DNA from 4 places in the Yersinia kristensenii genome. Region 2 is predicted to be linked to each of the others. Evidence: predicted binding sites of a transcription regulator. Region 2 holds the regulator's gene; each other region holds the start of a gene.

Region 1 (4,201 bases), 190 kb from region 2:
GTTAAAGGTGACTGTGACAACCATTCAGACAAATTGTCAGCCAAATCCAGCATTTTATCGTAGGCATCGGCTTCTTTTTTGGTTGTGAAAGTCATTTTTTCCTCACCCTGTCTTACCACGACGAATTTTATTTCAACGGCCATTGATACGCGTCCTCTTCACTTACAGATTACTGTACATAATCACAGTATAATGTGATTTATTGGGGCGATGCAACCACCATCGCCCTTTACTGTGATTATTTTAATAAACGGGCTTTGCAGTTTTTGCCTTTGATCTTGCCTTGCTGTAACTGCTGTAGAGCACGTTTGGCGCTCGCCTTGCGAATAGCAACATAAGCATGGACCGGGAACATATCGATTTTACCTACATCTGCGGCGGTCAGACCGGCTTCACCGGTTAAGGCCCCCAGAATGTCGCCAGGACGAATTTTAGCTTTGCGCCCACCATCAATGCATAAGGTAACCATTTCAGGTTCCAGCATCGTGTTGGCACTGCGGCTTACCTGCTCGGCTGGCGTCCATTTCAGTTTCATTTGCATATAATCTTCAATGGCATGGGCACGGGTCATTTCCTGTGGAGTACACAGGCTGACTGCCAGACCGCTCATCCCTGCCCGCCCGGTACGGCCAATGCGGTGCACATGAATTTCCGGATCAAACGCCAGTTCGAAATTGACCACCAGTTCCAAGTCTTTAATGTCCAGACCACGGGCAGCAACATCTGTTGCAACTAACACCCGGCAACTGCGGTTGGCAAAACGCACCAGCACTTGATCACGATCGCGCTGTTCTAAATCGCCGTGCAAAGCCAACACGCTGATGCCACGGGACTCCAACGCCTCATAGACACTCTGGCAATCTTTTTTGGTGTTACAAAACACCACACAAGAGGCCGGCTGATAATAACTGAGGGCCGAGATCAACAGCGGCAACCGTTTTTCGCGCGTGGTTTCGAAAAATACCTGTTCAATCGCGGGAGCTTCATCACCATCATCAACTTCAACATTGACTGGCTGGCGCTGAACCCGTGCACTGATCTGTTCAATACCTGCCGGATAAGTCGCAGAGAACAGCAACGTCTGGCGCTGTGGCGGGGTATAAGCAATCACATCATCAATGGCATCGGTAAAACCCATGTCCAACATGCGATCGGCTTCATCCAGCACCAGAATTTTGAGGTCATCCAGCACCAGGGTTTTCTTGCGCAAATGCTCCTGAATACGGCCCGGCGTGCCGACGACGATATGCGGGGCATGCACCAGGGAATCCAACTGATGGCCCATCGGCTGGCCGCCACACAAGGTCAGAATTTTAATATTCTGAGTAAAGCGCGCTAACCGGCGCAACTCTTTGCTGACCTGATCAGCCAGTTCACGAGTGGGACACAGCACCAAAGCTTGAGTCACAAACTCACCCACAGCAATTTTGTCCAGCAAACCAATGCCGAAGGCCGCAGTTTTACCACTGCCGGTTTTGGCTTTTGCCCGAACATCCTGCCCATTGAGGATGGCCGGTAATGCTGCGGCCTGTACCGGTGTCATCTCGGTATAACCAAGTTCATTAAGATTGGACAACTGCTCAGCAGGCAGTGTCAGGGAAGAAAAGGACGTTGTGCTCACGGCAGTAACTCTTATAACGGAATGGAATGGCAGCGATGGCCTGAAGGCGAGCGCAAGATTTTGGCGCGATAATACCAGATATAGGGCTATTGCCGGAACTATACTGCATCAATACCGGCAAAATGCCGTGATTCTCTGCGTAGACACCGATACGCAATCGTTTTCGTTGCTATTTTGCCGTATACTCATGCCCGTAAAATTCATCGCGTATCAAATTATTGTGTAACTTTTCCACTGATGTAGGTATCTAACTATGCTGACTATTGGAACCGCACTGCGCCCAAACGCCACCCGTGTCATGTTGCTTGGCGCAGGCGAGCTAGGCAAAGAAGTGGCGATTGAATGCCAAAGGCTGGGGCTGGAAGTGATTGCGGTTGATCGCTATGCGGATGCGCCTGCAATGCATGTTGCTCATCGTAGCCATGTGATTAACATGCTGGATGCCGCAGCGCTCAAGCAGTTGGTCGAGCAGGAAAAACCGCACTATATTGTGCCGGAAATTGAAGCTATCGCCACTGATATGCTGGTTGAGTTAGAGAATATGGGCCACAAAGTTGTGCCCTGCGCCGAAGCGACTCGCTTGACCATGAACCGCGAAGGAATTCGCCGTCTGGCTGCTGAAACACTGCAATTGCCGACCTCCAGTTACCGCTTTGCCGCTACCGAGAACGCATTCCGTCAGGCAGTGAGTGAGATGGGTTATCCGTGCATTGTCAAACCGGTGATGAGTTCTTCCGGTAAAGGCCAAAGTTTGATTCGCAATGAACAGCAACTTCAAACCGCATGGGATTACGCGCAACAAGGTGGCCGGGCAGGCGGCGGCAAAGTGATTGTCGAGGGATTGGTACACTTTGATTTTGAAATCACCTTGCTGACCATCAGCGCAGTTGATGGCATCCATTTTTGTGCGCCTATTGGTCACCGTCAGGAGGATGGCGATTACCGTGAGTCCTGGCAGCCACAAATGATGAGTGATATTGCGCTGGCGCGGGCGAAAGAGATTGCATCACAAGTGGTCACCGCGCTCGGTGGCTATGGGCTATTTGGTGTGGAGTTATTTGTCTGCGGTGATGACGTTATTTTCAGTGAAGTTTCACCGCGCCCTCACGATACCGGCATGGTGACCTTGATTTCGCAGAATATGTCTGAGTTTGCCTTGCATGTGCGCGCATTTCTCGGCTTGCCAATTGGCACCATTCGTCAGTATGGCGCAGCCGCGTCGGCGGTTATTTTGCCCGAATTAACCAGCCATAATATTGCTTACCATGGGTTGGAAACCGCCCTGGTCGGTGACACACAAATTCGTTTATTTGGTAAACCCGACATTGCAGGTAAACGGCGGTTGGGTGTGGCGCTGGCGGTAGCGGATGATATTGATACCGCGATTGAAGTGGCAAAACGGGCCGCAGATGCGGTGGTCGTGACCGGTAAATAGCGGTAACAGGTCAGTCATGCGTAACAGCCAATAAACCCGCCTTCGCGACGGGTTTATTGGCATTGGACAGCAAAAAACGAGAACTTACCCCTCGTAAGGATCTTCTATTTCGTCCGCATCCTGCTCATTATCACGACGATAATCAGACTCATCATTGTCATCAAAGTCAGAATCTTCAAAGATAGGCATGGCTTGTGGATCATTCTGGTGCCGCTCGCGAATCTCTGCGGCAACCAAAGCAATCGCCTCGCCACTGCTCATTCCTTCCGACATGAATTGGTGAATACGTTCGACAGCTTCTTGCTGTTCCTCATGAGAAAGTGAAGGCATACCCGCTAACATTGATTTATCTCCTGCATATAATTGATTCAGTATACCTGTTTATTGTTATTTAAAGTGAATCGCTATTTACGGTGAATTGACCGCGTCGGGTGAACAGCCCCCAAATACCGGGTAATTTATGCTAATCTTCCCCAACTTTGGTGGTGAAAATAGCCTTACGCCGCCTAATATGTCCAGCCGAAAGAAAAGAATAGCGACTCATGAGTGTGAAATCCCTGACTTTCAAAACCTTGCCTTATCAACCAGATGCCCTGCTCCAGCAATTCGCCCCCCTTGCCCAGCAACCTTGGGCCATGCTGCTGCACTCCGGATTTGCTGAACACACCCATAACCGCTTTGATATTCTGGTCGCCGACCCGCAAGTCACCCTCACTACTCGGGGCGAGCAAACCGAGATTATCAGTGCGCAAGGTCAGGAACTCTCCCTCGAAGACCCATTCTCTTTATTGCAACAGCAATTGGATAAATTTTCTCCCCCGGTCTCGCCCCACCCTGACCTGCCTTTTTTAGGCGGTGCATTAGGGCTATTTGGTTATGATTTGGGGCGGCGGGTTGAGATATTACCGGTACTGGCCGAGCAGGATATCGCTTTACCGGACATGGCGGTCGGCCTGTATGACTGGGCCTTGATTGCCGATCATCATTTGCAAAAACTGACACTGGTATGCCATGGCGATGCTGAACAGCGCTGGCTTTGGTTACAGCAGCAACAGTGCTCTCAAGCTGTCACGCCATTTAAGTTAACTGGCCCGTGGCAGGCCAATATGTCGCGTGAGCAATATGGTGAAAAATTCCGACAAATT
Region 2 (4,201 bases):
ATAAAGGGGCCAGCGCGGGGGATAACGCCACTAAAGGCATTATGGTTGCAAACACTCGATTGACTTTGCTGCTGTGGTACCGATCTACCACCAATGCTTGCCAGCTCACGGCGGCAGAACAGACGCCCACCGCTTGAATAAAGCGCAGAACTAATAACTGTGTCGCCGTTTCAACCCATAAGATGCCCAGACAGCCAATGGCAAATAAACCTAATCCGACTAATAGTACCGGTTTGCGGCCTAATTTATCGGAAACAGGCCCCCAAATAAGCTGGGCGATAGCGAAACCAGCGAGAAAGATACTGAGGCTGGCACTGATGGAGCCAGCGGAGGTCTGTAGTTCTTGTTGCATAGCGCCAAAGGCAGGCAAATACATATCGGTGGCCAGGTACCCCAACATGCTCAAACCGGCCAGATAGAACATGAAACTGGAAGTCGTTTTCATTTTTTGTGTCTCATTATAATTTTGCAGGCAAAACTTTTATCATTGAAATTCCATTGCGGGGGGCATTCTAGCGGCGAGGTATTCTGTTGTGAAACGGTAATATTTGCGCCATGCTATCAAAAAAATTGATGGCAAATATTTAGTCTAGGGGAAGGGCAAAATATGTGGTCAGAATATTCATTGGATGTGGTCGATGCAGTTGCTCGCACCGGGAGTTTCAGCGCCGCAGCTCAAGAATTGCACCGCGTCCCGTCGGCGGTAAGTTATACCGTGCGCCAGTTGGAAGAGTGGCTGGCAGTGCCGTTATTTGTGCGGCGTCATCGGGACGTAGAATTGACGGAGGCGGGCAGGGTTTTTATCAAAGAAGCTAGAGATGTTATCAAAAAAATGAATGGCACACGGCGACAGTGCCAACAAGTGGCAAATGGTTGGCGTGGGCAACTCAATATCGTGGTCGATAAAATCGTCAAACCTCAGCGGAGCCGCCGGTTAGTATTGGATTTTTATCGCCATTTCCCCGATATCGAACTGCGGGTGCGTTATGAGGTATTTAACGGTGTCTGGGATGCACTGGCGGATGGACAAGCTGAAATGGCCATTGGAGCGACTCGCGCCATCCCGGTTGGCGGGCGATTTGTCTTCCGCGACATGGGCTTTTTAAGCTGGCATTGTGTCGTGAGCGTCAATCACCCCTTAGCTTACTTAACCGGGCCCCTTACTGATGACCAATTGCGGCCTTATCCCTCACTTTGTTTGGAGGATACTGCGCGAAATTTGCCGAAACGAGATACCTGGACCTTGGATAACCAACAGCGCTTAGTGGCACCGGATTGGGCCACGGGAATAGATTGTCTGTGTGCAGGATTATGTGTCGGAATGGTGCCCGCGCATATGGTATCGCCCTTGATTGAACAAGGGAAACTGGTGGCATTAACATTGGCCGAGCCACTTCCTGATAGCCCGTGTTGCTTGACGTGGGAGCAGAATAATCATTCGCCAGCCTTAGCATGGATGCTGGCGTATTTAGGTGACAGTGTCACACTTAATAATGAGTGGCTAAGAGATGATAATGACATGGGTAATGATTAAGCACGGCAGAATTAGTTGCCGGTAACAGGGCGCTACCGGCGGGCGAAGATTAGCGGCGATAATCGCGGAATGGGCCATCTGCCACCGATCGGCGTTCAACCAGTTTAGGATGTACTTCAATAGTTTGTGGGTCTTCGCGTTTACTGACAATGCGGTCGAGCAACATGGCAAAGGCGGTTTCCCCTAATCTCTCTTTGGGCTGATGAATCGTGGTCAGCGCCGGTGAGAAATAGCGTGCATTGCGCACATTATCATAACCGATCACTGAAATATCTTGTGGCACCCGCAGGCCCAATTCATCCGCCGCGCATATTGCACCCATTGCCATAATATCACCGCCACAGAATACGGCGGTCGGGCGGTGTTTTTGTGTCAGAATTTGGTGCATAGCTTTATAACCGGATTCTGGCTCAAAATCCCCCTGAACCACCCATTCGTCACGCAGCGGGATATTGGCTTCCTCCAGTGCCTTCAGAAAGCCCTGGTGGCGACCACCACCGGTATTTCGCGATAACTGACCGGGAATCGCCCCGATATCACGGTGACCGCGCTCAATAAGATAACGGCCAGCCAAATAACCTCCTTCGAATGCATTATCAATAATCGAGTCAGTAAAATCGCCACGGGCAGTACCCCAGTCCATCACAACCATTGGAATATTGCGATAATCTTCTAACATCCCCAGTAATTGTTCAGGATATTCAGAACACATCACCAATAATCCATCGACACGCTTTTGCGCCAGCATGGACAGATAGGCTTTTTGTTTATCCAGATTATTATGAGAATTACACAAAATCAGGGTGTAGCCTTTGCTATAACAGCTATTTTCAACTGCTTCGATTACCTCAGCAAAATAGGGTGCTTCACTGGATGTTGCCAACAAGCCAATTGATTTAGTGTGATTAACTTTCAAGCTGCGGGCCACAGCACTGGGCGAATAATGCAGCTCTTTAATGGCCGCCCACACAGCGGCCTTGGTATTTTCGGCGACGAAACGAGTTTTATTGATAACGTGCGAAACGGTGGTGGTAGACACACCCGCGTGTTTGGCCACATCTTTAATCGTTGCCATAAAAAGAATGACTCCTAAGCTCACCTGTTGCAGTAGGTAAGTATTATGTTAATCGTTTGCCTGTATGACTCGAACACCGCTCAGACAGAGACACAAGAGTAGGCTGGTAAGTTGAATCAGCAGGCTGTCTGAGAGGTTTTATTGGACATTATTAGTCGGCATACAGTTATGAACTGCGAATTTTGGCTGATCTGGAGGAAAAGTGAAAGAGGTAATCAAAGTTATAAAGTGCGTAATGAGCACAAGATTTTTTTTCTTAACTGTGGGAAAATGATTTAACGCACTAATTGTGTGCCTTTACCTTACTATACTTTAAATAATTCGAGTTGCAGGAAAGCGGCAAGTGAAAGGCAAATTGGTTGTAAACCATTTTGAACAGAGCTTGTGCTGACACGTAGGATGAGCCTCCGATACACTTACAGTGTAAGTGATTCGGGCGATTTAACGTAGTTAACGCAGATGCTACTTGAAATATGACCAAGTATAAAAATTAACCGGCTGAGGAGTTTTTATGGATACCAATCTGAAAATGTCGCTGATTACGACTGTTGGTGCGCTGGCGATGATTATTGCTTTTAGCTTCGTGGCGGTAATGAATTAATTAAACCACTTGCCGGTGTGAAGCCATTAGTAGGGCGGTTAAACCGCCCTTAATTATTTCTACTGATAATATCCACGCGTGTTGTCTTTCTGTTTGCGCTGTATCAGGCTAAATTTTTCTCAACGAAAGACCAATTTACTAAGGCCCAGAAGTTTTCCAGATATTTTGGTCGCGCATTACGATAATCAATATAGTAAGCGTGTTCCCACACATCCACAGTCAGCAGCGGCTTATCAGCCGTCGTCAGCGGTGTTGCCGCATTTGATGTACTGACAATCGCCAGTGCGCCATCCGCTTTTTTGACCAGCCACGTCCAGCCTGCGCCAAAGTTTTTCACCGCCGCATCAGTAAACTGTGCTTTAAATTCAGCGAAAGAACCAAAGGATTGATTAATGGCATCGGCAACTTTGCCGGTAGGTTCGCCGCCACCATTCGGTGATAAACAGTGCCAGTAAAAGGTGTGGTTCCAGACTTGGGCTGCATTATTAAAGACACCGCCACTGGAAGTTTTAATAATCTCTTCCAAGGATTTACCTGCAAACTCAGTATCCTTAATCAGATTATTGAGGTTGACCACATAAGTGTTGTGGTGCTTGCCGTAATGGTATTCCAGCGTTTCAGCAGAAATGTGCGGTTCCAGTGCATTTTGTGCATAAGGTAATGCCGGTAATTCAAAAGACATCGCTCTCTCCTTTCGGGGTTGCTCAGGGTGTTTGCTCCTCAAATCCAACCATTTGCAGTCGCTAAGATGGGGTGAGGGGCGGTTAAAATCGTAATTATTGTATTTTTGTTGTGGGTATTAATCTTAACAACTTTCAACAGAAATGACAGATATAACCACATCGTTTGATGGGGTATTGTGTGAAAAGCATGTGCTGAAGTTATGTGATTGAGGGGCGATGATTGAGTTATTGGCACCCGATAGGTCTACCAGGTGCGGGGATCGAGATTAGCGGCCCGTTTTTTGATTAACGAATAGTTTTGGGTGTCA
Region 3 (4,201 bases), 2.2 Mb from region 2:
AGGTTATGGATGTTCTAGCAAAAAGAATTCAATTATGAGCACAGAACATAAAAAACAATCTTTATCGGCGGTAACCCTGGCAGCAATCGGGGTCGTTTACGGTGATATTGGTACTAGCCCACTCTATACCTTGAGAGAGTGTTTTTCTGGTCATTACGGTTTTGATGTCCGTCCGGATGTGGTATTTGGGTTTTTATCACTGATTTTCTGGATGTTAATTCTGATTGTCTCGGTTAAATATCTGACCTATGTCATGCGCGCGGATAACGCCGGTGAAGGGGGGATTTTAACCTTAATGTCTTTGGCTGGGCGTAATACGTCTTCCAGAGCCACTTCCATTTTGGTGATCCTCGGCTTAATTGGTGGCAGTTTCTTTTATGGTGAGGTGGTCATCACCCCGGCAATATCGGTTATGTCGGCCATCGAAGGGCTAGAAATAGCCGCACCTGCACTTGATCCTTATATTGTCCCTTGCTCTATTGCCGTTTTAACCCTGTTATTTGTGATTCAAAAACACGGGACTGGCAGCGTCGGTAAATTGTTTGCCCCGGTGATGTTGGTTTGGTTCCTGACCTTGGCGCTGCTGGGGTTACGCAGTATTATCGCGAATCCAGAAGTGCTGGCTGCATTGAATCCGAAATGGGCGATAAGCTTCTTCACTGAATATAAGTCTGTTTCATTTTTTGCCCTTGGTGCGGTAGTTTTAGCTATTACCGGGGTGGAAGCCTTATATGCAGATATGGGGCATTTTGGTAAATTTCCTATTCGGTTAGCATGGTTTACCGTGGTGCTGCCCTCATTGGTGCTAAATTATTTTGGCCAGGGCGCGTTATTACTGAAAAATCCGGAAGCCATCAAAAACCCCTTCTTCCTGCTCGCCCCCGACTGGGCATTGATTCCACTATTAATATTGGCGACATTGGCGACCGTTATTGCCTCGCAGGCTGTCATCTCCGGTGTATTCTCACTGACCCGACAGGCGGTTCGTTTAGGTTATTTACCGCCGATGCGCATTATTCATACCTCAGAAATGGAATCAGGGCAGATATATATCCCGGTGATTAACTGGACGCTGTATCTGGCGGTGGTATTGGTGATTGTCGGATTCGAACGCTCCAGTAATTTGGCGGCCGCTTACGGTATTGCCGTAACCGGTACCATGGTCATCACCAGTGTTCTGTTCTGTACCGTAGCGCTGAAAAACTGGCACTGGAACCGAGCTTTTGTTGGTTGCCTGTTAGTGCTCTTATTGATTATTGATATTCCCATGTTCTCTGCCAACGCCCTGAAATTGTTCTCCGGTGGTTGGTTGCCACTGTCATTGGGGCTGGTGATGTTTATCATCATGACCACCTGGAAAAGCGAGCGTTTCAGCTTGTTGCGCCGTATGCATGAACACGGCAATTCACTGGAAGCGATGATTGCTTCATTGGAGAAGTCACCTCCGGTTCGTGTTCCCGGCACCGCGGTCTATATGTCGCGGGCGATGAATGTTATTCCGTTCGCATTGCTACATAACCTCAAACATAACAAAGTATTACATGAGCGAGTGGTCTTACTGACACTGAGAACTGAAGATGCGCCGTATGTCCATAATGTTAATCGCGTGACCATCGAGCAGCTCTCGCCGACGTTCTGGCGGGTTGTGGCGAGTTATGGTTGGCATGAAACCCCAAATGTGGAAGAGATTTTCCATCGCTGTGGTTTGGAAGGCTTACCTTGCCAGATGATGGAGACTTCATTCTTTATGTCTCACGAGTCACTCATTCTGACCAAGCGGCCATGGTATATGTTCTTGCGCGGCAAGCTGTTTATTGCCCTCAGCCGTAATGCGCTGCGCGCTGCCGATCAGTTTGAAATCCCGCCGAATAGGGTGATTGAATTGGGAACTCAGGTAGAGATTTAGCTCAAAGGCTGCTGACAAAGTTGATACGCGGGGAAATGTGCCGAATGGGTCCCTCTTAGTGTCAAATACAAGTGCGTAAGCCGTCGGAGCGCCCGTCGGTGCAGCCGCCCGTGACAAAATAGATTTATCAATAACCTTCAAGGCCGTTAAACATAACGGCCTTTTTCACATTCATCATCCCCGCTTTTCATTTGTTCAGCGAAACGTTTCGATGGTGATCACAATTTCACCAAATTGGGTTTGCCTTCTGCGGTCATTTTTCTAAACTCAGTATCAGCGAAACGTTTCGCTGTTGGAGTCGAAAATGAAAAAAGGCGCATTACTGAATTCTGATATTTCTGCTGTTATCTCCCGCCTGGGCCATACCGATCAGATTGTGATAGGTGATGCGGGGCTGCCAATACCGGCAACCACCACACGTATCGATTTGGCACTGACTCGAGGCGTCCCTGGGTTCCTCCAGGTTTTTGAGGTGGTAACACAAGAAATGCAGGTTGAGAGTGCCGTCTTGGCGGAGGAGATTATTAAAAATAACCCGCAACTCCATGAAACGTTACTCGCACAACTATCACAACTTGAGCAACACCAGGGAAACCAAATTGCTTTGCACTATATCAGCCATGAGGCTTTTAAAGAGCAAACCAAACAAAGCCGGGCAGTGATTCGTAGCGGGGAATGTTCCCCCTTTGCTAACATCATTCTCTGCTCCGGCGTAACTTTCTGAGGCGTTTATGCAACCTTTGCTGCAACTGAAAGGGATTGATAAAGCCTTTCCCGGCGTCAAAGCACTCTCGGGTGCTGCGCTGAGTGTCTATCCCGGCAGGGTGATGGCACTGGTAGGCGAAAATGGGGCCGGAAAATCGACCATGATGAAAGTGCTGACCGGTATCTATAACAAAGATGCTGGCAGCCAACATTTCTTGGGTAAAGAAGTGGTGTTTAATGGCCCGAAAGACTCACAGGAAGCGGGGATTGGCATTATTCATCAGGAACTTAACCTGATCCCACAGTTAACCATCGCAGAAAATATCTTTTTAGGGCGCGAGTTTGTTAATCGCTTTGGCAGCATTGATTGGAAAAAAATGTATGCCGAAGCTGATTTATTGCTGGCGCGCTTAAATATCAGCTACAGCAGCCATCGGCTGGTGGGCGAGCTTTCCATTGGTGATCAGCAAATGGTGGAAATCGCCAAAGTGCTGAGCTTTGAATCCAAAGTCATCATTATGGATGAACCAACCGATGCCCTGACCGACACTGAAACGGCCTCTTTATTTAATGTTATTAAAGAGTTGAAAGCGGAAGGCCGTGGCATTGTTTATATCTCCCACCGCTTAAAAGAAATCTTTGAGATTTGCGATGACGTCACGGTGTTCCGTGATGGGCAGTTTATCGCCGAAAAACCGGTTAACACGCTGACCGAAAACTCACTGATTGAGATGATGGTAGGCCGTAAGCTGGAAGAGCAATATCCGCGCCTAAATTTACCGCGTGGTGAAAAACGCTTACAGGTCAAACAGCTATGTGGCCCAGGGGTGACAAATGTCAATTTCACCCTCTACAGTGGCGAAATTCTGGGTGTGGCGGGTTTGATGGGCGCTGGCCGCACTGAGCTGATGAAAATCATCTATGGTGCGCTGCCGCGTAAATCTGGCTTTGTTATGTTGGATGGCCGTGAAGTCGTGACTCATTCACCGCAGGATGGTTTAGCAAACGGCATTGTGTACATTTCTGAAGATCGTAAGCGCGATGGCTTAGTGCTCGGCATGTCAGTTAAAGAAAATATGTCTTTGACTGCATTGCGTTATTTCAGCCGTTCAGGGGGATCGCTCAAGCATGCTGATGAACAGCAGGCGGTGGCGGATTTCATTCGTTTATTTAATATCAAAACGCCTTCCATGGAACAGCCGATTGGTTTGCTGTCCGGTGGTAATCAGCAAAAAGTGGCTATCGCTCGGGGTCTAATGACTCGGCCGAAAGTTTTGATCCTTGATGAACCCACTCGTGGGGTGGATGTCGGGGCCAAAAAAGAAATCTACCAGTTAATTAACCAATTCAAACAAGAAGGGCTGAGCATCATTCTGGTTTCCTCGGAAATGCCGGAAGTGCTGGGCATGAGCGACCGCATCATTGTGATGCATGAAGGCCAGTTAAGCGGCGAGTTTTCTATTGAACAGGCTACCCAAGAAGTGTTGATGGCTGCGGCCGTCGGCAAGCGCGATTTATTGGAAAAATAAATTATTTAGACTCTCAATAATTCGAGTTGCAGGAAGGCGGCAACAGAGTAAATCCCCTGGA
Region 4 (4,201 bases), 430 kb from region 2:
CATACCCAAAGGAAATATTACTCTTAGCGGAAAATAAGATACAAATCGGTCAGGAACATATTTGAATGCGACTCGCAGAAGCGAAGCCCATGGACGGGCCGAGTAAGGAGAGCAGCCAACGCACATGCGGCTTGAAGTATGACAAGTATATACTCTAGATAATTCGAGTTGCAGGAAGGCGGTAATCGAATGAATCCCGATGAGTTGACATCAGTCAATGACTCGGGTGAAGGAGTGCAGCCAACGCACATGCGGCTTGAAGTATGACGAGTATAACGGGATTATACTGCTCGGTCATAGGCCGTCGTAGTGTAAACCTCTTGAATCACTAATGGTAACAAACGGTCATTCATTATTTTTATCGCATCGCCCAATGCCAACTGACGGCCAGCTAATACGACTTGGGGCTGCGCTAATAAACACAAACTGGCAGTGTCACCGGATTCAACTACTAACAAACTAATCTCTTCGTTACTATCCAATACTTTTACTGTAGCCAGTGCCGCATTCTGTGGTATCCAAGTTTTAGGCTGTTGTGCAAAATACCAGCTTTTGGGCATTAATGGTTTTAGAAAACGACATGCAACCAAAGCATTTAATATTAATTCTGAACGTTGCTCATGGCCCATTTTAATTTGGCGGCATTGATCTTCAAATTCAAAATAAAGCGCGGCATCATCAACGCAAAATGCAGATTCATCAAAGGCATCAGGAGTTAACATTTTAGACGGGAACCGCGACCGAAATATCATACCATTGGCTAAATCCAACATGAGCCTGTCATGTTCGATATCAAAATACCAACGCCATTTATCGTCTGGTTTAATCCGCATATTTTACCCTTCCCGCCACGTTCGCCAACATTATTGACTCAATAACTGAGCACTTACCCACCTAATTGCACTAAATCATATAAGGCTTTTGATGTATATTTAATCTATAGGGATAAAATATAGACGAGCTGGGGGAATAAATAAACCCCCAGACAAGTAAAGAAGATAAATAATTAGATATGAGTAATGATATTCTTAATCAAACTTGGTCCATGGAAGATAAATCCGGAATAAATTTGAATCAATGAAGCACCCGCAGCCATTTTTTCCCGCGCAGCAATGACCGAGTCAATTCCACCGACGCCAATAATAGGTAAACGGCCCTGCAACTCTTGCGATAAACGGCGAATCACTTCAGTACTGCGTAATTGTAATGGACGGCCACTTAACCCTCCGGCTTGTTCGCAATAATTTAAACCCTGAATGAGGGAACGATCTAAAGTTGTATTAGTGGCAATAACACCATCTATATTATGGCGAACCAAGCTATCCGCTATTTGGATCAATTCTTCTTCTGTAAGATCCGGCGCGATCTTAACTGCGACAGGAACATACTTATGATGCCGCTGATGTAATTCAGTTTGTTTATTTTTAATTGCTGCCAACAAATCATCCAGTGCTTCACCATACTGCAAAGACCGTAATCCTGGAGTATTAGGCGATGAAATATTAATCGCAATATAGCCGGCATAAGGATAAATTTTATCCATGCAAATCAAGTAATCTTCTTTGCCCTGCTCTACCGGAGTATCTTTATTCTTACCAATATTAATACCTAAAATACCGCCAAAATGTGATTTTTTAACGTTTTCAATTAAGTTATCAACCCCGTGATTATTAAAACCCATACGATTGATCAAACCTTCGGCCTCGACGACCCTAAACAATCTTGGTTTATCATTTCCTGACTGTGGCCGTGGTGTGACTGTCCCGACTTCAATAAAACCAAACCCCATCGCGCCCAGAGCATCAATGCACTCACCATCTTTATCCAAACCTGCAGCTAAGCCTAATGGATTTTTGAATGACAGCCCCATGCAACTTACTGGTTTGGTTGGCACTGATTGGCGAATCAAGAATTGAAGTGGCGTGCCAGTAACGCGTTTTAACTGGCGAAAAGTGAGTTCATGTGCACGTTCTGGATCAAGCTGAAAGAGTGCTTTTTTGACAAGTGGATAATACATGTAATCTCCTGAGCGGGCAGTGACTAGCCGTTGATGTTGGAATGGTAAATTCATCTTTCAGGAAAGTAAACGTTTGCGAAGTAAAGCCATGCAAAGACCTTGTTCTATGAAGTTACTCTAGTGTTAACAAATATAAGGATAAAAAAATAGAGGGCCATTATGCCCCCTATTTATTTAAACAATGACTTCTACAAATTATTTACTTTTGCAAATAGCCAACTTATGCCGCTAATGCTTTAGTTATCTTCTCGTATAAATCACCAGACAAATTATCCAGTGTTTTCAATTGTTCCAAGGCCTGACGCATCAAAGTTTGACGCCCTGAATCATAACGTTTCAAACGAATCAGTGGCTCAATCAAACGAGCAGCAACCTGTGGATTACGGGTATTCAAATCACTGAGTATTTCTACCAGGAATTGATAACCGCTACCGTCAGTGGCATGGAAAGCTGCTGGGTTACCGGAAGCAAAACTACCAATTAGCGAGCGAGTGCGGTTTGGATTACTCAAGCTAAAGGCTGGGTGTTTAAGTAAACCACGCACTTGCGCCAGAACATCCGCTGCCGGGCTGGTTGCTTGCAGAGCAAACCATTTATCCATCACCAAACCATCATGATTCCAGCGTACATCAAAGGCCGTCAACAACTCATCGCGGCAAGGTAACTGTGCAGCAACAGCAGCCGCGAGCGCTGCCAACGAGTCAGTCATATTATCTGCCTGATGATATTGGGAAGAAACAAGCTTGTTAGCAAACTCTTCATCCGCAAAGGCAAGGTAATTCAGACAGATATTGCGCAATGCCCGCTTGGCGATATCTGTGTGTTCAATACGATATTCAGGAGTGATATTCGCCACATAGACAGCCAATAATTCATCAGACAACTCATTTGCCAGACAACGGGTAATGGCTTCATGTACTGCACTGATCGCTTGCGGATCAATAGTGATGAACAACTCCGCAATTTCATTTTCTGATGGCAGTGTCAGGATCTGTGCTGCTAGTGCAGGATCAAGATTTTCATCAAGCAATATTGCACGGAAAGCATCAGCCACATGATTAGGTAAACTCAACGGCTGTTTTTGCTGGTATTTAGCAACATTGAGCTTGATATGAGTTGCCAGCAAACTTTGCGCCGCATCCCAGCGCGAGAATTCATTACGCGCATGCTGCATCAAGAAAGTCAGTTGCTGATCACTGTAGGTGTAATCCAGTTTGACTGGTGCAGAAAATTCACGCAATAGGGATGGGATGGGGGTGTGCTCAACATGATCAAAAGTAAAGGTTTGCTCAGCCTCTGTGACATTCAGAACATGATGAACCGGTAAACCATTTTTCTGTAACGCAATCACGTGGCCTTTACTGTCATAAAGTTCAATATCCAAAGGGATATGCAATGGCAGTTTTTCCGGCTGATCCGCGGTTGGCAACGTTTTCTGACTAACATGCAGATGATATTGCTGTTTTTCAGCATCATAATCATCACGTACCGTCAGTATCGGTGTACCCGATTGGCTATACCAGCGGCGGAATAAAGATAAATCAACATTAGATGCATCTTCCATTGCCTGTACGAAATCATCACAGGTCGCCGCACTGCCATCATGGCGTTCGAAATAGAGTTGCATGCCCGCCTGGAACTGCTGTTCACCCAGTAAAGTATGCATCATCCGGATGACTTCCGACCCTTTTTCATACACCGTCAAGGTGTAGAAATTGTTCATCTCGATGACTTTATCTGGGCGAATAGCGTGAGCCATCGGACTGGCATCTTCGGCAAATTGCGCCGAACGCATCACACGAACGTTTTCAATACGATTAACCGAGCGTGAGCCCAAATCGGAACTGAATTCTTGATCACGGAATACCGTTAAGCCCTCTTTCAAGCTTAATTGGAACCAATCACGGCAAGTTACTCGGTTACCCGTCCAGTTATGGAAATATTCATGACCGATAACAGCTTCAATGTTCAGATAATCTTTATCTGTCGCCGTTTCTGCTTTTGCCAGAACATATTTTGAGTTGAATACATTCAGCCCTTTGTTTTCCATCGCGCCCATATTGAAGAAATCAACCGCCACAATCATATAGATGTCGAGGTCATATTCCAGGCCAAAACGGGTTTCATCCCATTTCATGGAGTTTTTCAAAGAGGTCATAGCCCAATCGGCGCGATCCAAATTAC

The links. The regulator PurR, encoded in region 2, represses purine synthesis genes. The targets are predictions, from matches to a motif close to CANGCAAACGTTTGCNTG.
Region 1: the regulator PurR is predicted to act here: its motif matches at 1,772-1,789, upstream of purT (formate-dependent phosphoribosylglycinamide formyltransferase).
Region 3: the regulator PurR is predicted to act here: its motif matches at 2,181-2,198, upstream of rbsD (D-ribose pyranase).
Region 4: the regulator PurR is predicted to act here: its motif matches at 2,080-2,097, upstream of pyrD (quinone-dependent dihydroorotate dehydrogenase).

The regions. Positions count from the first base shown of each region.
Region 1 is NZ_UHIY01000001.1:3,909,900-3,914,100, forward strand. It holds gene DX162_RS18055 (YebG family protein) at 1-143, opposite strand, end outside; gene dbpA (ATP-dependent RNA helicase DbpA) at 239-1,621, opposite strand; gene purT (formate-dependent phosphoribosylglycinamide formyltransferase) at 1,875-3,056, shown strand; gene DX162_RS18070 (YoaH family protein) at 3,141-3,398, opposite strand; gene pabB (aminodeoxychorismate synthase component 1) at 3,599-4,201, shown strand, end outside.
Region 2 is NZ_UHIY01000001.1:3,722,487-3,726,687, reverse strand. It holds gene punC (purine nucleoside transporter PunC) at 1-445, opposite strand, end outside; gene punR (DNA-binding transcriptional activator PunR) at 608-1,534, shown strand; gene purR (HTH-type transcriptional repressor PurR) at 1,584-2,609, opposite strand; gene cydH (cytochrome bd-I oxidase subunit CydH) at 3,121-3,210, shown strand; gene sodB (superoxide dismutase [Fe]) at 3,314-3,892, opposite strand; gene DX162_RS17040 (C40 family peptidase) at 4,179-4,201, opposite strand, start outside.
Region 3 is NZ_UHIY01000001.1:1,496,980-1,501,180, forward strand. It holds gene kup (low affinity potassium transporter Kup) at 35-1,906, shown strand; gene rbsD (D-ribose pyranase) at 2,211-2,630, shown strand; gene rbsA (ribose ABC transporter ATP-binding protein RbsA) at 2,638-4,140, shown strand.
Region 4 is NZ_UHIY01000001.1:4,150,290-4,154,490, forward strand. It holds gene DX162_RS19300 (YcbX family protein) at 1-37, shown strand, start outside; gene DX162_RS19310 (cell division protein ZapC) at 282-833, opposite strand; gene pyrD (quinone-dependent dihydroorotate dehydrogenase) at 1,007-2,017, opposite strand; gene pepN (aminopeptidase N) at 2,238-4,201, opposite strand, start outside.